DNA from 3 places in the Micromonospora sp. AB353 genome. Region 1 is predicted to be linked to each of the others. Evidence: riboswitches for the same ligand, from Rfam matches in the RefSeq annotation. Region 1 holds a riboswitch; each other region holds the start of a gene.
What was found. A riboswitch is a leader RNA that binds a small molecule or an ion and turns the genes downstream of it on or off. The one in region 1 is predicted to bind cyclic di-AMP.
Positions count from the first base shown of each region.

Region 1 (6,822 bases):
GTAGAGCGCGCCCTCCACCGCCAGCTCACCGGCGTCCACCGGGCCGGCCAGCCGGTCGTCGCGGCGCAACGCGGCCACCGTGCGCCGGACGTGGCGGCGGATCGCCAGCGGATGCGCGTCCGGGTCGTCCACGCCGACGTCGGTCACCGCCGGGGCGATCCGGTCCACCACGTACGCCAGGTCGCCGCCGGGCCGCCGCCCGGTGCGCAGCGCCTCGACCGTCGAGCCGACCGCGCCGCAGCGCTCGTGCCCCAGCACCATCACCAGGCGTACGCCGAGCTGCTCCACCACGTACTCGATCGAGCCCCGGACGGCCCGGTCCAGCACGTGCCCGCCGGTACGGATCACGCAGATCGAACCGAACGTCTGGTCGAAGATCGCCTCCAACGGCACCCGCGAGTCGATACAGCCCAGCACCACCGCGTACGGCTGCTGGTCGCCGGAGGCCACCGCCGCGGCGGCGGTGACGTCGTGCCCGTGCACCGGCCGGCCGCTGACGAAGCGGCGGTTGCCGGCGAGCAGCTCGGCCAGCGCGGCGCGCGGACTGGTGGACGGCATGCCTCCCAGCCTGGTCACCGATCCGACGCCGTGGGGCCGGACCGGAATCTTCTCTCCGGGCCGGTTGCCGTGGTCTCATGGCGGGTAACGCCGGTGTCACCGCCGGGTCATCCGGTGGACACACATCGGCGGGCCCGGGAGGTGGACGATGCCGGACCTGGAACTGCGGCTCCCCGACGACGTACGCCTGCACGTCAGCGTCACCGGGCCGGTCGACGCCGAGGTCACCGCCGTCCTGCTGCACGGCTGGACGCTGGACGGGCGCAGCTGGCACCGTCAGGTCGCCGAGCTGCGGGAACGCTTCGGCGGCCGGGTCCGCCTGGTCACCTACGACGCGCGCGGCCACGGCCGGTCGAGCTGCCTGGCGCTGCGCGACGCCACCCTCGCCCAGCTCGGTGACGACCTGGCGGCGGTGGTCGACGAGATCGTCCCGTCCGGCCCGATCGTCCTGGTCGGGCACTCGATGGGCGGGATGACGGTGATGGAGTACGCCCACCGCCACCCCGACCGGTTCGCCGCGCGTACCGCCGGTCTGGTCTTCGTCTCCACCACCGCCGAGGGGCACACGCACACCGCGTACGGCCTGTCCCCGCGGATCACCCGGCTGATCCGGCTGGCCGAGACGACGGGCGCCGGGGTGCTGGCGCGCTGCGGCGGCTGGCGACCCCCGCACGCGCTGCTGCGCGCGCTGCGCCCGAGCATCCGCTGGATGCTGTTCGGCGACCGCTGCGACCCGGCGGACATCCGGCTGGTCACCTCCGCGGTGGCCCGGGCCACGCTGCGCTCGATCGGCGGTTTCCGCGCCTCGATCGGCGCCCAGCACCGGCTGGAGACGCTCGCCGCGCTCGGCGGGCTGCCGGCCGCCGCGCTGGTCGGGGACCGGGACCGGCTCACCCCGCCGCCCTGCGCCGAGTCGATCGCGGCGGCGCTGCCCACCACGGAGCTGACGGTCTGCCCCGGTGCCGGGCACATGCTGATGATGGAGCGCCCCGACGAGGTGAACGCGGCCCTCGCCGGCGTGCTGGACCGGGTGCTGGCCGGTCGCCCGGCGACCCGCCTCTGAGCGTCTCCGGCTCGCGAGCGGCACTGACGTACGCCACGTGCGCGGCATGCCCCGGCGTGCCGGTTGCCGGCGGCCCGTACCCTCATTCAGCCCGTCGTGCCCTCCGAACACAGGAGCATCCGCGTTGACCGACCAGACCACGCTGGACCGGGAGATCGCCGCCGAGCAGCGCCACCTCGACCGGGTGTACGCCAGGCTGGCCGAACTGCGCCGGTCGGCGGCCGACGCCGAGCGGGAGGGCTACCGGCTGGCCCGGGTCGGCAACTTCGGCGCGCTGGTCGAGCGGGACGCGATGGTCTTCCACGCCGCCCAGCGCCGGCACGTGCTGGACGCCGAGCACGAGGGGCTGGTGTTCGGGCGGCTGGACCTGCGTACCGGGCAGGTGCTGCACGTCGGCCGTCTCGGTGTGCGGGGCGTGGACGCGGAGACGCTGGTGGTGGACTGGCGGGCACCCGCCGCCGCCGCGTTCTACCAGGCCACGCCCTCCGAGCCGCGCGGCGTGGTGCGTCGGCGCACGATCCAGTCGGCCTCGGAGAAGGTCACCCGGATCGAGGACGACCTGCTGGACCCGGAGGCCGCGCCGCCGGACATGGCGGTGGTGGGTGACGGGGCGCTGCTGGCCACGCTGTCCCGGGCCACCGGCCGGGGCATGCGCGACATCGTCGCCACCATCCAGCGGGAGCAGGACGAGGCGATCCGTTCCCCCGGCAACGGCGTCACGATCGTCTCCGGCGGCCCGGGCACCGGGAAGACGGCGGTGGCGCTGCACCGGGCCGCGTACCTGCTCTACTCCGACCGGGGCCGGTACGCCGGCGGCGGCATCCTGGTGGTCGGCCCGTCCGGTGTGTTCGTCGAGTACATCGCCTCGGTGCTGCCGTCGCTGGGCGAGGAGACCGCCACGCTGCACTCGCTCGGCTCGCTGTTCCCCGGGCTGTCCGCGTCCCGGACCGACCCGCCGGACGTCGCGGCGGTGAAGGGTTCGCTGCGGATGCGCCGGGTGCTGGAACGCGCGGTACGCGACGCGGTGCCGGACTCCCCCGCCGAGCTGCGCCTGCTCTACCGGGGCGAGCTGCTGCGCCTGGAACGTCCCGCGCTGGACGCGATCCGGGACCGCACGCTGGCCCGTGGCGCGCGCCGCAACGAGGTACGCCGGGCGGCGTTCGACGCGGTGCTCGCCGCGCTCTACGCGCAGGCCCGTACGCTGCGGGTGGGCCGGTTGCCGGAGCAGCCCGCGTTCGAGGACGAGATCATCGAGCGGCCGGAGTTCCGCGAGTTCCTCAAGGCGTGGTGGCCCCGGCTGCACCCGCGGCACGTGCTGGACTGGCTGGCCCGCCCGGACCGGCTGCGCCGATACGCCGGGGGCGTCCTGTCCTCGGCGGAGATCCGGCTGCTCGGCGACGCGTACCGGACGCTGGCGACCGAGGGGCTGACGGTGGCCGACATCGCGCTGCTGGACGAGCTGGACGCGCTGCTCGGCAAGCCGGTGCGGCGGGCCCGGCCCAAGCGCGACCCGTACCAGCTCGCCGGTGGCGTGCGCGAGCTGAGCACGTACGCCGACCGGCAGCGCGCCGCCCGCGCGGCGGCGCGGGAGCGTCCGGACGACTACCGCGACTACGCGCACGTGGTGGTGGACGAGTCGCAGGACGTCTCGCCGATGCAGTGGCGGATGGTCGGCCGGCGCGGGCGGCTGGCGTCCTGGACGGTGGTCGGTGACCCGGCGCAGACCGCCTGGACCGGCGACCCGCAGGAGCTGGACCGGGCCCGTGACCAGGCGCTGGGCCGGCGCAAGCGGCACCGCTACGAGCTGACCACCAACTACCGGAACTCGGCGGAGATCTTCGCGGTGGCGGCGGCGGAGATCCGCCGCCTCTACCCGGACCTGCCGCTGCCCGACGCGGTGCGGTCCACCGGCGTGCCGCCGGTCGAGCGCACGGTGCCCGCCGCCGACCTGCCGGCGGCCACCGTCGAGGCGGCCGAGGCGCTGCTCGCGCAGGTGGAGGGCACCGTCGGGGTGATCACGCCGGTGCCGCGCCGGGACGAGGTCGCCGGCTGGCTGGGCGGGCTCGGCGCGGGCCGCCTCCAGGTGGTGACCAGCCTGCAGGCCAAGGGCATGGAGTACGACGGCGTGGTGCTGGTGGCACCGAGCGAGATCCGGGCCGACCCCGGCTCGGGTGTGCGCACGCTGTACGTGGCGCTGTCGCGGGCCACCCAGCGGCTCACCACGCTCGATCCCGTCTGACGGACACCCGACGTTGATCCAGCCGTCACCCACAGTTCAGTTGCATACATAGCGATGTGAACATACATTGGGCCTGGCCGGTACGGGGCAGGAAGGGTGTTGGCGTGGGCGCAGGTCATGACCACAGCGGCGCGGTGACCAACGCGGCGCACCGCCACCGGGGCCGCCTCTGGGCCGCCTTCGCGCTGCTCGCCGCCCTGATGGTGGTCGAGGCGGTGGCCGCGTTCACGACCGGCTCGCTGGCGCTGCTCTCCGACGCCGGGCACATGTTCACCGACGTCCTCGGCATCGGCATGGCGCTGGCCGCGATCACCGCCACCCGCCGCGCCGGCACCGACCCGCAGCGCACGTTCGGGCTCTACCGGCTGGAGGTGCTCGCCGCCCTCGCCAACGCCGTCCTGCTCGGCGCCGTGGCGATCTACGTCCTGGTCGAGGCGGTACGCCGGTTCGGCGAGCCGCCGGAGGTGCTGGCCGGCCCGATGCTCGTGGTGGCGGTGCTCGGCCTGCTCGCCAACATCGTCGCGTTCGCGCTGCTGCGCGCCGGGGCGAAGGAGAGCATCAACCTGCGCGGGGCGTACCTGGAGGTGCTCGGCGACCTGCTCGGCTCGCTCGGCGTGATCGCCGCGGCGCTGGTCATCGCGGTGACCGACTGGTGGTGGGCGGACCCGCTGGTCGCCGTCGGGATCGGCCTGTTCATCCTGCCGCGCACCTGGCGGCTCGGCCGGGCCGCGCTGCGCATCCTGGTGCAGGCCGCGCCGGAGCACCTCCAGGTCACCGCCGTGCACGACCGGCTGGCGGCCGTGCCCGGCGTGGCCGAGGTGCACGACCTGCACGTCTGGACGCTCACCTCGGGCATGGAGGTGGCCTCGGCGCACCTGACCACCGACCCGGGCGCGGACCCGGCCGGGGTGCTGGCCGCCGCGCGGGCCGCCCTGCACGAGGACTTCTCCATCGATCACGCCACGTTGCAGGTCGAACCCGGAGCGTCGGCCGGAGTGTGCGGCAAGACCGAGTGGTGATTAGGACACACTTAAATCACTGTGGCTAATGTAGTCTTATGCCGGTTTTGCCCCGCCTAGTGGCGTTGCTCGACGGAGCCGCGCCCGGGCAGCGCCGGTAGTCTCGGTCGCGGCCGCACCCGCGGACGCCACCCGGCCCCGGTGGGGCGGCCGTCGCCTAATCGTCCGCAGGGACGAGCCGGGGAACCACGTACGTGGGGTGCATCCGCGTCAGCGGTAGGGATCTTCCGTCCCGAACCCGTCAGCTAACCCGGTCGGCGTTGACGGAAGGACGTGTGAATGCCCCCAGTGGCACCTGTACGACGGACGGCCGCCCGGTTGGCGGCCCTGCTCGTCGCGACGCTGACCCTCGGCGTCGCGACCGTTCCGGTCTCCCCCGCCTCCGCGGCGCCGGCGACCGGCCTGCTCGCCGCCGCGCCCGGCGGCGACGACGAGGGCGGCACGCCGGAACTGCGCGCCCAGCTCGACGCGGCCAGCAAGGGCTGGCTGGAGGCGAAGGCCGCGCTGAACCGGTCGGTGACCCGCCAGAAACAGCTCAACGACCAGCTCAAGACGGTCGGCGCCGAGCTCGCCGTCCGCGACGCCAAGGTCGGCGAGATCGCCGTCGTGGCGTACCGCAACGGCCGCCTGGGCACCGCCGGGGCGCTGCTGGGCAGCAGCAGCCCGGAGGGCTTCATGGACCGGGCCGCCGCGCTGGAACAGGTCGCCGCGCACGAGGACCGTACGCTGCGCGACCTGATCGCCACCCGCGACGAGGCCACCCGCACCCGCGCCCAGCTCGACGGGGAGATCCTCGAGCAGCGCAAGCAGGTGACGGTGATGGCCAAGCGCAAGGAACAGGCCGAGCGCGCCCTGGAGGTGGCGAACGACCGCGCGTCGCGCAGCAGCAGCGGCGGTGGCAGCGTCCAGGGCACCTCCGGCAAGAACGCCAAACCGGCGCCGCGCAACTCGGACGGCTCCTGGCCGTCGGAGTCGTGCAGCGTCAACGACCCGACCCCGGCGAACGGCTGCATCACGCCGCGCACGCTGCACGCGCTGCAACAGGCGAAGGCGGCCGGCTTCACCAGGTACGTCTCGTGCCACCGGCCGAGCGGCTCGGGTGAGCATCCGAAGGGGCGGGCCTGCGACTTCGCCGCGCAGAAGAACGGCTTCGGCGGCGTCGCCACCGGCGGTGACCGGACGTACGGCAACAACCTGGCCGCGTACTTCGTGCGCAACGCCGACCCGCTCGCCGTGCTCTACGTGATCTGGTTCAAGCAGATCTGGCTGCCCAGCAGCGGGTGGAAGTCGTACAGCGGCGGCAACGGTGACCCGTCCAGCGACCACACCAACCACGTGCACCTGTCGGTGTACTGAGCACACCCGGAGAGGGTCGGCCGGATCAGGCCGGCCGGCCCTCCAGGGTCGCCCCGAGACGAGCCGCCAGGCCCAGGTGAGCCGCCCGGGCCTGGCGGAACGCGTACCCGAACAGCGGCGCCGGCGCAGTCAGCGTGATCTCCACGTCGATGCGTACCGTGCCGTCCGGCTCGTCCCGCAGGCGGGTGTGGTTGCGGACGGTCGTCGCGGGTTGCTGCCGCGCCACGGTGACGACCTCGTCCTCGCTCGCGACGAGCACGTCCGCCTGGTACGTGACCGGGAAGTGCAGCGGGCCGAGTTGCAGCCGGTCGGTGATCGCGTAGCTGGCCAGCGCGCCCGGCCGGGCCGGCAGCTTCCGGACCCGGACGATCAGCGGATGCAGCTCGCCCTGGCGACTCAGGTCACCCAGCAGGGCCACCGCGTCGGCCCGGGTGCACCGGGCCTGCACGGTGTAGCTGAAGCTGTCGCTGCTCTGCAAGCGGGCCCCCTCGCCGTCGTGCGTCGCGACGATCGTCCCGTACCGACGCCGGACTGGCAACGGGTAGAAGGTCCCCTGGCCGCAGGGGGTGTGAACGGCGCTCAGGCGC
Region 1 covers NZ_JBMVFV010000012.1:87,964-94,785, forward strand. Annotated here, with positions in the region: gene ACPCK6_RS08730 (carbonic anhydrase) at 1-558, opposite strand, end outside; gene ACPCK6_RS08735 (alpha/beta fold hydrolase) at 707-1,621, shown strand; gene ACPCK6_RS08740 (HelD family protein) at 1,746-3,860, shown strand; gene ACPCK6_RS08745 (cation diffusion facilitator family transporter) at 3,965-4,879, shown strand; cyclic di-AMP (ydaO/yuaA leader) riboswitch at 5,024-5,154, shown strand; gene ACPCK6_RS08750 (coiled-coil domain-containing protein) at 5,159-6,235, shown strand; gene ACPCK6_RS08755 (SRPBCC family protein) at 6,261-6,713, opposite strand; gene ACPCK6_RS08760 (STAS domain-containing protein) at 6,815-6,822, opposite strand, start outside.

Region 2 (6,822 bases), on a different contig from region 1:
TGAGGCGCTGGCGTTCGTCGCCGAGACCACCACCACGCTCAGCCCGTGGTTGGCCGTCTGGACGGAGTCGCTGGTCGACGCGGTGGCTCGACGGCGGCTGGCCACCGCCGTGGAGGAGTGGATGGACGACCTGCTGGGCGACAGGCTCCCCTGGTCGACTTGGCAGAAGGAGGACACGTGGGACGCCGCGCTGTCGCTATGGGTGATACGGCACGCGCCTGCCGTACTGCGGGAGCACAACGCGTCGAGCGACGTGTCCGATCACATCGGCCTGCTCAGCCTGCCCTACGCCGATCGGTGGGACAGATAGCCATCGTGATGACGCGCCCGACGCTCATGGCACCAAGCGGTGGGAGCCCCGGCGACGGCTACGTCCATGGCGCGGACCGCATCTGGATCGGCTGGTAGGCCAAGGCCCGGTCGACAACCTCGGCAGCCGCCCAACTCATCGTCGTCCGCGTAGTCGACACTCATGATCCGCTCGACGAGGGCGACGGCCTCGTCCCAGGTCAGCTTTGCTGCCAGTTCGCTCACCTCGGAGCGGAGGCTACGGAACGTCGAAGGCCCTGGCTAGGACTCACGTCCTGACCAGGGCCTCTCGCGTGGAGCGGGTGACGGGAATCGAACCCGCACTGTCAGCTTGGGAAGCTGATGTTCTGCCATTGAACTACACCCGCAGCGGCACCACTCTACCTGAAGGGCACCACCCCCGTGCAGTCAGGTGCGCGCGCCACCTCGGCGAGGTGGCGGCATCGGCGGGCGGTTGACCCCGCCACCTCCCCGAACTGGAGTGGATCAAGCACTCACCGGAGCCGGTCGGCACGAAGTTGCACGTCGGAAACGTATGGGCGTTCTCAAATGCGTCGATGCGATGTAACGTCTGCCCCACGTTTCCGAACCGGCGTGACACACCCCCTGCCACGCCGTCAGAAAGAGGTGGGCCCATGGGACTCCGTCCCAACCTGCTGACCCGGCGTACCGCCGGTGTCGCGACGTCGACCCTCGCGCTGCTGCTCAGCACCGCCGCCGTCGGCGTCGTCCCCGCTGCTTCGGCCTTCTCGGCCGCCCCGGCCGGCGTCTGCGCCGAGCCGGCTGACGCCCACGCCGACGAGCACGCGAACGCTCGCGTCGCGAAGGGCGGCAACGCCAAGCTCGACCCCAACCACCTGACCGCCAAGCAGGTCAAGGACCGGGAGGCCGACCTCGCCGCCGCGCAGCGCGAGCGGGCCAACTTCCGGACCGGCGCCGTCGCCCCGCTGGCCACCGTGACGATCCCGGTCGTCGTGCACGTCATCCAGGAGAACAGCACCCGGGCCGGCGGCAACATCACCGACTCGATGATCAACCAGCAGATCACCGTGCTGAACCAGGCGTACGCGGGCTCGACCGGCGGCGCCGCCACCGCGTTCGGGTTCCAGCTCACGAAGATCAACCGGGTGACGAACCCGTCGTGGTACCCGATCGTGCAGGGCTCCTCCGCCGAGCGCTCGATGAAGACCTCGCTGCGCGAGGGCGGCAAGAACACGCTGAACATCTACCTGGGCGAGCTGAGCGACAGCCTGCTGGGCTGGGCGACGTTCCCGAAGCGGACGCTGGACAAGATGGACGGCGTGGTCGTGCTGAACGAGTCGCTGCCCGGCGGCACCGCGACCAACTACAACCAGGGTGACACCGGCACCCACGAGGTCGGCCACTGGCTGAACCTCTACCACACCTTCCAGGGCGGCTGCTCCGGCTCGGGCGACAGCGTCTCCGACACCCCGGCCGAGGCGTCCCCGGCGTACCAGTGCCCGACCGGCCGCGACACCTGCTCGACCGCCGGCAAGGACCCGATCACCAACTTCATGGACTACACGTACGACTCCTGCATGTACCAGTTCACCGCCGGCCAGGCGAGCCGCATGCTCACCGCGTGGAACGCCTACCGCGCAGCCTGACCGTCGTACCGCGTACCGATGCCGGCCCTGTCCTCGGACGGGGCCGGCACCGTTCGTCGTGGGCCAAGTCAGGCGGCCGGGCGTCGGGTGTCGAAGCCGTGCCGGCCGCGCCGGCCCTCGGCGGCGAGCGGGTCGCGCCGGGCCGGCGCGTCGCCGCGGGGGTCGAGCCAGACCCGCACCTGCGGCGGGGCGGCGCCGGGCTGGGCCACCGGGTCGCGCCGGGTCAGCATCGCCACCTCGACGGTGAACTCGAACAGCCGCCAGTCGCCCTGCGGCGACGCGCGGGCGATCCGGGCCAGCCGCGTCACGGTGGCCGGGTCGGTCACCGGCCGTGCGCGCCCCGCGATGTACGCCTCGTCGTCGCTCTCCTCCGGCGGGAACGAGTGCAGCGCGTAGCGGCCGTCGCGTTCGAGGTCGCGTCGCTTCGGCGAGTCGATGACGAAGCACCAGAGGCCGTCGGCGGTGATCACCGGGGAGACCGGGTGGACGCGGGGGCCGCCGTCGGCGCGGACCGTGGCGAGGTAGCCGAAGCCCGGCCCGTACTGCTGCATAAGGAGGCGGATCTCGCCGGCGAGGCGGGGCTCGTCGGCGGCGAATTCGGACCAGGAAGCCATGTGGACACTCTATCGAACACGTGTACGAAGATGTAGTGCGACACGCAGGTCACCCGTACCGGTCGCTATGGTGTTCCGATGCTGCTCTCCGACCGCGACCTGATCTCCGAGATCAAGGCCGGCACGCTCGCGCTGGAGCCCTTCGAGCCCACGCTGGTGCAGCCGTCGAGCATCGACGTACGCCTGGACCGGCTGTTCCGGGTCTTCAACAACCACCTCTACACGCACATCGATCCGTCGGTCCAGCAGGACGACCTGACCTCGATGGTGGAGGTGCCGGAGGGGCAGCCGTTCGTGCTGCACCCGGGCGAGTTCGTGCTCGCCTCCACGCTCGAGGTGATCTCGCTGGGTGACCAGCTCGCCGGCCGGCTGGAGGGCAAGTCGAGCCTGGGGCGGCTGGGGCTGCTGACCCACTCGACAGCCGGTTTCATCGACCCGGGCTTCTCCGGTCACGTCACGCTGGAGCTGTCGAACGTGGCGAACCTGCCGATCACGCTCTGGCCGGGCATGAAGATCGGGCAGCTCTGCATCTTCCGGCTCTCCTCGCCGGCCGAGCACCCGTACGGCTCGGCCGTCTACGGCTCGCGTTACCAGGGGCAGCGCGGTCCGACGCCGAGCCGGTCCTGGCAGAGCTGGCGCACCTGGCCGACGCGCTGACCGCGCCCGCAGTTGTTAATAGGGGCCCCCTCCTCTACCGGAGGCGTTAAGAGGGGGCCCTTCCTTACACCCGGCCGTAGCTGTTGATGTCGCCGTCGTCGACCCGCTTCATGGTGATCGGCTTGCCGGACTGGGAGGCGTGCACCACCCAGCCGTCACCCACGTACATCGCCACGTGGTGCAGGTCGCCGTAGTAGAAGACGAGGTCACCGGCGCGCAACTCGGCCCGGCTGATCCGCTTCGTCACGCCGTGCTGCTGGCGTGCGCTGTGCGGCAGCGAGACGCCGCCCTTCGCCCAGGCGGCCATGGTGAGGCCCGAGCAGTCGAAGTGGTCCGGTCCGGCCGCGCCCCAGACGTAGATCTTGCCGATCTGGGCGCAGGCGAACTTGACCGCCGCTCCGGCCGGGCCACCGGGGTAGCCGGACGGACAGGGCGCCGGGCGCAGCGGGCCGCCGCCACCCTTGCCGTACACAGTGAGCCGCAGCTTCTCCAGCTTGGCGATCTCGGCGTCGATCTGCTTCTTCTTCGCCGCGAGCTGGGCCTCGGTACGCGCCAGCCCGGCGACCATCTCGTCCAGCGGCTTCTTCTTCGCCGCCAGCTCGTCGCGCAGCGCGGCGACGGAGCGCACCTGCTCGTGCTGGCGGTGCGCGAAGCGGTCGAGCAGCTCCAGGCCGTTGACCAGGTCACCGGGCGAGCGGCTGCCCAGCAGCGCGTTGACTGTGGAGAGGTTGTCGCCCTTGTAGGCGTCGGCGGCGAGCCCGCCGACCTGGCCGAGGGCGGCGTCCACCCGGGCCTGGAGGGGTGCGATCTGGCGGCCGAGCGCGTCGGCCTGCTTGCGCCGCGCGGCGAGCTGCTCACGTACGGCGTTGACCTGTTCGATGACCGGTTCGAGCTTGTTCCAGTCGCGGTCGATCTGGGCCTCGATCTCGGCGACCGAGGGTTCGGCGTGTGCCGCCGTGGCGCCGCCGGTCAGGACGACTGCGGTGCCGACCAGGGCGGCGAGGGCTGTGGTGAAGCGGGACCAGCGGGTACGCGGCACAGCCGTGGACCGGTCGACCGACCGGCTCGACGACGGCCGCGGGGCATGGAGTGCCACCGGGCGTCCGTACTCCTTCTTCCGTACCGCCTACCGGGTTAGCTGACGGATTCGGGCGGGAAGGGAGCCGCCCTACCGCATCGCTGCGGATTCACCCCAGGTACCTGGTTCCCCGGCTCGCCCGGAGGCGACTCGGCGGTGTCGGACCGTCACCGACCGGGTTGGACGGTGAGACGTGCGGCCGACGATTCACCAGAGTAGGGACCACCGTTATCGATCCGCAACTTCCAGCGCCGTGACACTCCGTACGCGATGCGGGGCCGCACCGAGGATAGAGGTGAAATTTTCTTTCAAGGCTGATTACCCACTGGAAAGCTATTGACCCTCGCGGGTGTGCGGAGTGAGGGTGGAGACGCAGTGACCCCCATCCCTGTCCAGGAGGTTCGATGCACCTCTCCGCCCCGCCGTCGGGCAGACGGATACTGCTCGCCGCCGCAGTGGCGACAGCCACCGCGCTGGCGACGACCGGCCCGGTGACCGCCGCGCCGGACACGTCCGCGCCCGCGAGCGACAGGCAACAACAGTACGCCGCCGCCGCGGCCGAGTACGGCGTGCCGCAGAACGTACTGCTCGGCGTCTCCTATCTGGAGTCCCGCTGGGACACCCACACCGGACAGCCGAGCACCAGCGGTGGCTACGGCCCGATGCACCTGACCGACGCCGCGCACATCCTCGCCATGCCGGGCAGCGCCCACGTCGACGAGGACGAGGACCCGCGCGGCGACGACTCCCGCCCGCTGAAGCTCGACCCGGCCACCGCCGCCGCACCGGAGCGGGAGACCCCGCTGCCGCCCGCCTCGCTCCAGACGCTCGACGCCGCCGCCGCGCTCACCGGGCTCGACGCGGGCACGCTGCGCACCGACCCGGCCGCGAACATCCGCGGTGGCGCGGCGCTGCTGGCGTCGTACCAGAAGGCGCTGGGTGGGCCGTGCGTGACACCGAGTTTCGCTTACCGCCCTGCGCGGGTCGCCCGTCGTCGCGGGACCTTCGACCGTGCCGGAGCACGGTGACCAGCGGTCTTTGGGTGGAACTACCGCACCAGGTTACGCGACGTACGCCGCAGCACCAAATCGTGCCGAGTGCTCCCGGTCACCCGTCGCTCAGGCCCGGGTACGCCGCGCCCAGGCGTAGCCGGTCAGCGCCACCGCCGCCCAGAGCGCCGCCCAGCAGGTCAGCAGCAGACCCTCGCCGGCCGCGACCGGCCCGGTGAGCGCCCGCGCGGTCGCCATCACCGGCGGGGCCAGCCACGGCACGACCGAGCCGGACAGCCCGAGCACCACGACCCCGACCGCGCCGGTGACCAGCACCGCGACCCCGTAGCCGGCGCTGCGCGTCACCGCCCGGCTGGCGAGCGCGCCGAGCGCCACCGCCGCCGGCAGCGCGAGCAGGTGTGCCCAGAGCCCCAGGGCCACCCCGGCGAGCACCGGCCGCTCCCCCGGCCCGACGGCAGCGGTGACCCCGCCCAGCGGCCACGGCAGCGCCAGCGCCAGCAGCACCACGGCGAGCCCCGCCACCAGCGCCGCGATCAGCCCGGCCGCCCGTTCCCGGGCCGGGCCGGCCACCACCCGGGCCATCCGGCGCTGCACGTCGGGTTCCACGTCCAGCAGGATCTTGGTCTGCCAGGCCAGCACCGGGAACAGCACCACGGCGGAGACGCCGTAGGCCTCCGCCGGTCGGGCCCGGCCACCGCCGTAGAGGACGCCGAGGACGAGCAGGCCGGCCAGGACCGGCGCGAGCGCCCGTCCGGTACGCAGGAAGCCGGCCAACCGCAGCCGGACCAGCGCGATCACCGGGTCACCTCGGACGCCGGCCCGGGCCGGGCGGAGCCCTCGGCCTCGGCACCGGCCTGGTCCGGGGAACCAGCGGCGGACGCGCCGCCCGGCCCGCCGGTGCCCGACGGGCCGGCGGAGGCCGGCACCGGGTGCGTGGCCGGGGGCGGGACGGCGTGTTCGCGTACCCGAAGGATCTGGTGGCCGTCGGCGCGCAGGCGGGCGACGGCGGCGGCCAGCCCGGCGGCCGGCACCGCGAGCTCGACCACGGCGACGGCCGCGCCGCCCGACGACGCCTCCTCGGTCACCGTGCCGCCGGTGACCGACAGGTGCCGAGCGCCCGGGAGCCGGACCGTCTCGCCCCGGTGGTCGCTGACCAGCACCGTGCCGCCGCCGGCCAGCACCTCACCGATGATCTCGGGGACCGCCTCGCGGGCGGTGGCGTCCAGCCCCTCCCAGGGCTCGTCGAGCACCAGCAGGCCGGGCGGGCGCAGCAGCGCCTGAGCCAGGCCGACCTTCTGCGCGGTGCCCTTGGACAGCCGCGGCAGGCGTACGTCGTGGAAGGGAGTCAGGCCCAGCCGCTCCACCCAGTGGCGCACCGCCCGGTCGGCGACGGGGCCGGGCAGGCCGGCGACGCGGCCCATCGCGGACAGGTAGGCCCCGACGGTGAACGGCTGGTCGGCGGGGAAGCGTTCCGGCACCCAGCCGACGACCGGCGGCCGGTCGGTGACCCGGCCCCGGCCCGGGCG
Region 2 covers NZ_JBMVFV010000006.1:81,021-87,842, forward strand. Annotated here, with positions in the region: gene ACPCK6_RS05045 (hypothetical protein) at 1-310, shown strand, start outside; tRNA gene ACPCK6_RS05050 (tRNA-Gly) at 604-677, opposite strand; gene ACPCK6_RS05055 (zinc metalloprotease) at 945-1,937, shown strand; gene ACPCK6_RS05060 (pyridoxamine 5'-phosphate oxidase family protein) at 2,006-2,551, opposite strand; gene dcd (dCTP deaminase) at 2,630-3,208, shown strand; gene ACPCK6_RS05070 (C40 family peptidase) at 3,273-4,304, opposite strand; cyclic di-AMP (ydaO/yuaA leader) riboswitch at 4,318-4,452, opposite strand; gene ACPCK6_RS05075 (lysozyme family protein) at 4,691-5,314, shown strand; gene ACPCK6_RS05080 (hypothetical protein) at 5,405-6,094, opposite strand; gene ACPCK6_RS05085 (ATP-binding cassette domain-containing protein) at 6,091-6,822, opposite strand, start outside.
Region 2: it holds a riboswitch for cyclic di-AMP, as region 1 does, so the genes downstream of both, ACPCK6_RS05070 (C40 family peptidase) here and ACPCK6_RS08750 (coiled-coil domain-containing protein) in region 1, are expected to answer to the same signal.

Region 3 (6,822 bases), on a different contig from region 1:
CGAGGGCACCTTCGAGTACGAGGCGCTGCTGTTCCTGCCCTCGCACGCCCCGCTCGACCTGTTCTCCCCGCAGGGCCGCCGCGGTGTGCAGCTCTACGTCAAGCGCGTGTTCATCATGGACGACTGCGACGCGCTGATGCCCAACTACCTGCGCTTCGTCAAGGGCGTGGTGGACGCGCACGACCTGTCGCTGAACATCTCCCGGGAGATCCTCCAGCAGGACCGGCAGATCCGCGCGGTGCGCCGGCGGCTGGTCAAGAAGGTGCTCGCCACGCTCAAGGACATGTCCGCCGAGTCGTACCGCACGTTCTGGACCGAGTTCGGCGCGGTGGTCAAGGAGGGTCTGCTGGAGGACCCGGACAACACCGAGACGCTGCTGGAGTTGGTCCGCGCTGCCAGCACCCACGACCCGGCCGAGCCGACCACGCTGCGCGCGTACGTGGAGCGGATGAAGGACGGCCAGACCGAGATCTACTACGCCACCGGCGAGAACCGGGCCACCATCGAGAACTCGCCGCACCTGGAGGCGTTCCGCGCCAAGGGCTACGAGGTGCTGATCCTCACCGACCCGGTGGACGAGGTGTGGGTCGAGCGCGTCGGCGCGTACGACGGCAAGACGCTGCGCTCGGTCGCCAAGGGGCAGGTCGACCTGGAGACCGAGGAGGAGAAGGAGAAGGCCGAGGCGGAACGGCAGGAGTACGCCGACCTGCTCACGTTCCTCGGCGGCGCGCTCGCCGACAGCGTCAAGGAGGTGCGCCTGTCCACCCGGCTGACCACCTCACCGGCCTGCGTGGTCGGCGACGCGCACGACATGACGCCGACGCTGGAGAAGATGTACCGGGCGATGGGTCAGGAGGTGCCCCGGGTCAAGCGGATCCTGGAGCTGAACCCGGCCCACCCGCTGGTCACCGGGCTGCGCAAGGCGCACGGCGAGGGCGGCGACACGGCCGCGCTGACCGAGACCGCCGAACTGCTGTACGGCATGGCGCTGCTGGCCGAGGGCGGCGAGCTGGCCGACCCGGCCCGGTTCACCCGCATCCTCGCCGACCGCCTGGCCCGCGGCCTCTAGCCCCACCCGACCCGCCCCGCCGGCCGGACCCGGCCGGCTTGATCGACTCCATTACGCCGAGGTGGCGGTATCAGGATGCCCCCGATACCGCCACCTCGCCGAGCTGGCGTGGATCAAGCTGGCTTGTCCCAGGGTGGACGGGTGTGGGTCGGGCTGGTGTCCAGCCGCGCGGCCGGCCGTAATCGCCGTTGGCTGGTGAAGGGGCCGCTGAGCCGGTGCGCCGGGGCGGCGAGCCCGGTCGGCTCAGGGGAGGGCGGGGTAGAGCGCGGCCACCCCGCCCGACAGTCCGGCCTGGACCCGGCGGGCGACGTCGTCGGCCAGGATCTCGTAGCTGTCGGACTCGATGCCGTCGGCGGCGAGCCGGGCGACGTCGGCCGGGTGGGCCTTCGGGCCGGGTACGGCGGCAGCCATCTCGGTGTCCATGTAGCCCACGTGCAGGCCCGCCACGCGGACGCCCCGGCCGGCCAGCTCCAGGCGCAGGGCGTTCGTCATCGACCACTCGGCGGCCTTCGCCGCGCCGTACGCGCCGACGCCGGGGAGCGTGAACCAGGACAGCGCGGACAGTACGTTGAGGATCGTGCCGCCGCCGTTGGCCACGATCCGGGGCGCGAACGCCCGCACCACCGACAGCGTGCCGAGGTAGTGCGTCTCCAGCTCCAGCCGGATCTTGTCGAGGTCGCCGTCGAGCAGGTCGGTGCCGGTGCTCACGCCCGCGTTGTTGACGAGCAGCGTCACGTCACCGGCGTGCTCCGCGGCGGCGGCGACCGACGCGGGGTCGGTGACGTCCAGGCGTACCGGGGTGACGCCGGGCAGGTCCACGGTGTCCGGGTTGCGCGCGCCGGCCCAGACGGTGGCGCCACGCGCGGCGAGTTCGGCGGCCAGGTGCCGGCCGAAGCCGCGGTTGGCGCCGGTGACCAGGGCGGTGCTTCCAGCGATCTTCATGTGTCGCTCCGAGGTGTGGTGAGGGAGGGGAGTCAGGCGGACAGCAGGCCCGGACCGGGCAGGACGGCGAGCTCACCGGGCGGTACGTCGTGCCCGGCGTCGCAGCGCAGCCGGGCGTGCACGGGGGCGCCGCACTTCTCGTGGGCCACCCGGACCGCCGGGCCCGCCTCGTCGGCGGCGTGCTCGTCGCCCCACTGCCGCAGCGCGACGAGCACCGGGATCAGGTCGCTGCCCTTGGCCGTGAGCACGTACTCGTCGCGGGTGCGCTGCCCGGGCTCGCGGTAGGGACGCCGGTCGAGCAGCCCGTCGGCGACGAGCTGCTTGAGTCGGGCGGCGGCCACCGGCTCGCTGACGCCGACCCGCCGGGCGAAGTCGTCGAAGCGGCGGGTGCCGAACGAGGCCTCCCGCAGCAGGAGCAGTGTGGTGCGGTTGCCGACCACCTCCAGCGCCCGGGCGATCGAGCAGTTGGCGGTGGACCAGGAGTCACGCTGCGCGAGGAGGTCCGTCATGGCGTCGACGGTACCCACCTGACTTAGGAAAACAAAAGTCAGCTACCTCACAGCTGGCCGGGGAAGAATCCGTGCCGGGCCAGCGGCTCGACGATCTGGTGCTCCTCGTACGACAGGTGCGACAGCAGCGTGTCGGTGAGCAGGTCCACCGCCTCCTGGAGCCCGGTGAAGTCGCCGGGCCGGCGGACCAGCTCCACGAGTGCCCGGTCGACGCTCTCCACCACGCCGTGGATCACCACGTGCTCCTCCTCCAGGCGGTCCAGCACTGCCGCCAGCCCGGCCTCGGAGCGGCGCAGGTGCGGGAAGATCGAGGCGTCCTCCAGCCCGTGGTGCTGGGTGACCATCGTGCAGTACGCCGCGCAGTACGCCCCGAGCGTCCAGTTGTTCTGCCGCATGGTCATCTCGTTCAGCGCGGCTCGCGCCCGGCCCGGCGAGACACTGCCCTGCTTGACCTGTTCCAGCAGGTCGCGCACCTGGGCCAGCTCCTGGCGCAGATGGTCGTGCACGTCCACCAGGTGCTGCCCGGCGGCCTGTCCCCGGGCCGGGTAGACGTGCCCGGCCGGCGGCGGCGGGGCGCTCGGGCGGGTGGACTCGTCCCAGGGGCGGCGCGCGCTCAGGCGTACCCCGGGGTCGGGGGTGGGGGTGACGCCGAGCGTGCTCGGGCCGCCGGCGGTGGTCTGCTCGTCGGCGGCCGTGCGGGTTCCGCCGGCGTGCGTGGCGCGCTCGGCGGCGACCAGCTCCCGCACGGCGGGCGCGACCTCCTGGCCGAAGATCTGGATCGCGCGCGGCTCGTCGCTGCCGAGGATGAACGTGGTGATGCCGTGCTCCAGCGTGAGCCCGGCCAGCTCCTCCACCCACTGCTCCGGCGGCCCGGCGAGGAAACCGGCCGACGAGCGGGCGAACGTGCCGGTCACGTTGAGCATGCGGCGGATCGCGGCCGGGTCGCGCCCGGCGGCCCGGGCGCCCTCGTCGACGAGCGCGTTCAGGGCGGGCAGCTCGTCGGGGCCCTTCGGCAGGTACGACAGGGACGGCAGCCAGCCGTCCGCGGCGCGGCCGACCAGGCGCAGCATGCGCGGCTTGTACGCGCCGACCCAGATGCCCACCGGATGTGCGGGCGCCGGACCGCGCTTGGCGCCGACCACCCGGTAGTGCTCGCCGTCGACGCGGATCATGCCGCGACGGTCGGTGTCCCAGACCTCGCGGATCACCCGGATCGCCTCGTCGAGCGCCTCGACGGCGGCGCCGGGGGACAGGCGCCGCCCGCCCGCCGCCTCGATCGCGTCCCAGAACGCGCCCGCGCCGAGGCCCAGCTCGACTCGGCCGCCGGTGAGCAGGTCCAGGCTGGCGACGCTGCGGGCCAGCACCACCGGCTGGCGCAACGGCAGGTTGAGGACGTTTCCGGCCAGGCGGACACGTTCGGTCGCGGCGGCCACGTAGGACATCAGCGTCCAGGTGTCCAGGAAGCCCGGCTGGTAGGGATGGTCCTGGAACGTGACCAGGTCCAGCCCGACCTGCTCGCAGAGCCGGGCTAGCGCCACCACCTGGTCGGGCTGCCCGGCGGCGGGGGTGACGAAGCCGCCGAAGGTCAGCTCGTGTCCGTGATCGGTCATCCGTCAAGCCCTCCCGTGATCTTGCCTGGCCCTGCCACCGTAGCGCCGCCGCCGGTCGCCCGGCCGGGTGAAGAGCGTCACAAGAAGTGGACGATCGTCGCAAATCGCCCCTAGCGTCGGTTTCGTTCGCAGACGCGGACACCACGGGCCGGAAACGCCAAATCCCGCCGCCGGCCCCGGTAACCGAACCTCGTGCGGGAGCGGGGGAACCACACGTTCCACGGTGCATCGTCACCTCGGGGTGAAGCCGCCACCGGCGGCCGGGCTCCTCGGCCCGAACCCGACAGCTCACCTCGTCGGCGTGGAGGAATCCACATGGCAACTGAATACTCAGCCCGAAGCCGCCGTACCGCTCTCGGAACGGTCCTGGTCGGCGCCGCCGTCGGGGCCGCTACCCTCGTCGGCCCGGCCGCCCCGGCGAGCGCGGGCGTCAACTGGGACGCGGTCGCGCGCTGCGAATCAGGCGGCAACTGGAAGATCAACACCGGTAACGGCTACTACGGCGGGCTCCAGTTCTCCCGCGCCACCTGGAACGGTTACGGCGGCCAGAAGTACGCCGCGCGCGCCGACCTGGCCAGCCGGTCCGAGCAGATCGGCGTCGCGGAGAAGGTTCTGCGCGGCCAGGGCATCGGCGCGTGGCCGGTCTGCGGCAAGAAGGGCGGTTCGACGAGCGCGGCGACCCGGTCCGAGCGGGCCACCACGAAGGCGGCACCGAGGAAGGCGGCGCCGAAGCGGGCCGCCGCGACGAAGGCGGCGCCGGAACGCGCCACGACGAAGGCGGCGCCGCGGCCGTCGTCCGGCGCCGGGGAGTATGTGGTCCGGCGCGGGGACACGCTGTCGGAGATCGCCGTGGCGCAGCGCGTCGACGGCGGCTGGCGGGCCCTGCACGAGCGCAACCGGGCAGTGGTCGGCGACGACCCGGGCCTGATCTTCCCCGGTCAGTTGCTGCGCCTGCGCTGACCTCGTCCGAGCGCCCGGCCGGTTCGCCCCGGCCGGGCGCTCGTCCGTCCGCGACACGCCGTGTGGCCGGTGTCCGGCCTGCTCGCGGCGCCGGGACGCGACCCGGACCGGCCGGTGACCGCGATTCGTCGGAGCCGGTTGCTAGGGTCACGCATGCTCGGCTAAGACGTGAAGAAAGCGCGGATATGACCAACGACCCGTTCTCGGCGGCCGCGAGCATCGACGAGCTGCTGACCCGCACGCAGCAGGCGCTCACCGCGATGCGCTCCCGGGCCTCGGCGCACGCCGACGGCGAGCCGGGCGAGCTGCTGCTCGCCGAGGGCACTGCCGCCGGCGGCCGGGTCCGCGCGGTCGCCGTCCAGGGTGGCCGGCTCGATTCCGTGACGATCGACCCGGAGCTGGCCGGCGAGCCTCTCGACGTCCTCTGCGGACACCTCGTGACCGCCGCCAACGCCGCGTTGTCCGAGCTGGACGACCGGGTCAGCGCGTCGGCCCGGGCCGACGCCGACGCGCTCGCCGCCCGGCTCGGCAGCATGGGCGACCAGGCCGAGCTGTTCGGCCGCGCGATGCACGAGGCGGCCGCCCGGATCCACCGCGACCGCGGTGCCGCGTCCCGGGCCGGGCGCGCGGTCTGACCCGACCGCACCCGCCCCGGCACGACGAGGCGCCGCACCGCACGCGGCGCCGGCCACGCGCGACGCGGCGCCGGCCTGGCACGACGAGGCGGCCGGCCTGGCACGACGAGGCGGCCGGCCGCCGGGGAGGACGACGACCGGCCGCGCTACGACACGGTCAGCTCAGGGTGACCGCGGTGTCGTCGACGACGAAGGACGTCTGCAACGAGCTGTCCTCCACGCCGCTGAACGAGATGGTCGCCGTGGTGCCCGCGAGCGACGAGATGTCGAAGGACCGCTGCACGTAGCCGGTGGCCTTGTTCAGGTTGGAGTACGTGGCCAGCGTGGTGCTGCCCGCCTTGACGGTGAGCTTGTCGTACGCGGTGCTGGTGGTCGACTCCGCGCTGTCGATGTGCAGCCAGAAGCTCAACGTCGCCCGGCATCCGGCCGGGATCGTCACCGACTGGCTGAGCGTGTCGGTGTGCGACGAGCCGTACCCGTCCAGCCACGCCTTGTACGAGCCGCCGTGCGCGGCCTGGCCGCTGTCGGTGGTGATGACGCCGGACGAGGCGCTCCAGTTCACGTTGCCCGACTCGAAGCCCGGGTTGGCGAGCTTGTTGCCGGAGCAGCCGCCCGACGGCGGGGTGGTCGTGGTGCTCGGGGTGGGCGTCGGGGTGCCGCCGGAGCAGGTCGGGTCACCGGACTGGGCCGGCACGCTCACCGCGTCCCAGGCCGCCTTGACCGTGTTGAACTCCGCGCAGCTGCCCGGGTAGAGGTTCTTCGCCGCCTGCAGCGTCCAGGTGCGGTACTTGAGGTACGACGAGGACGAGGTCTTCAGCAGCATGCCGTTGTACATGATCTTCATGGCCTTCTGGATGCCCAGGCCGGTCACGCTGCTGCCGTTGCAGGTCGAGCTGGACGGCTGCCCGTTGGTCGGGCTGCTGCCGTTGGCGAGCAGGTAGAACCAGTGGTTGCCCGGGCCGGCCGCGGCGTGCACCTCGGTCGACGGGATGCTGCTGGAGTAGCAGTTCGGGTCGCCGAGCGCCGACGGGTTGTACATGTTGCGGATCGGGCCGGAGCCGACCAGGTTGATCTTCTCGCCGACCAGGAAGTCCGGC
Region 3 covers NZ_JBMVFV010000074.1:8,831-15,652, reverse strand. Annotated here, with positions in the region: gene htpG (molecular chaperone HtpG) at 1-1,069, shown strand, start outside; gene ACPCK6_RS23995 (SDR family oxidoreductase) at 1,313-2,011, opposite strand; gene ACPCK6_RS23990 (winged helix-turn-helix transcriptional regulator) at 2,044-2,520, opposite strand; gene ACPCK6_RS23985 (LLM class flavin-dependent oxidoreductase) at 2,568-4,130, opposite strand; cyclic di-AMP (ydaO/yuaA leader) riboswitch at 4,302-4,447, shown strand; gene ACPCK6_RS23980 (transglycosylase family protein) at 4,446-5,090, shown strand; gene ACPCK6_RS23975 (YbaB/EbfC family nucleoid-associated protein) at 5,276-5,725, shown strand; gene ACPCK6_RS23970 (M4 family metallopeptidase) at 5,883-6,822, opposite strand, start outside.
Region 3: it holds a riboswitch for cyclic di-AMP, as region 1 does, so the genes downstream of both, ACPCK6_RS23980 (transglycosylase family protein) here and ACPCK6_RS08750 (coiled-coil domain-containing protein) in region 1, are expected to answer to the same signal.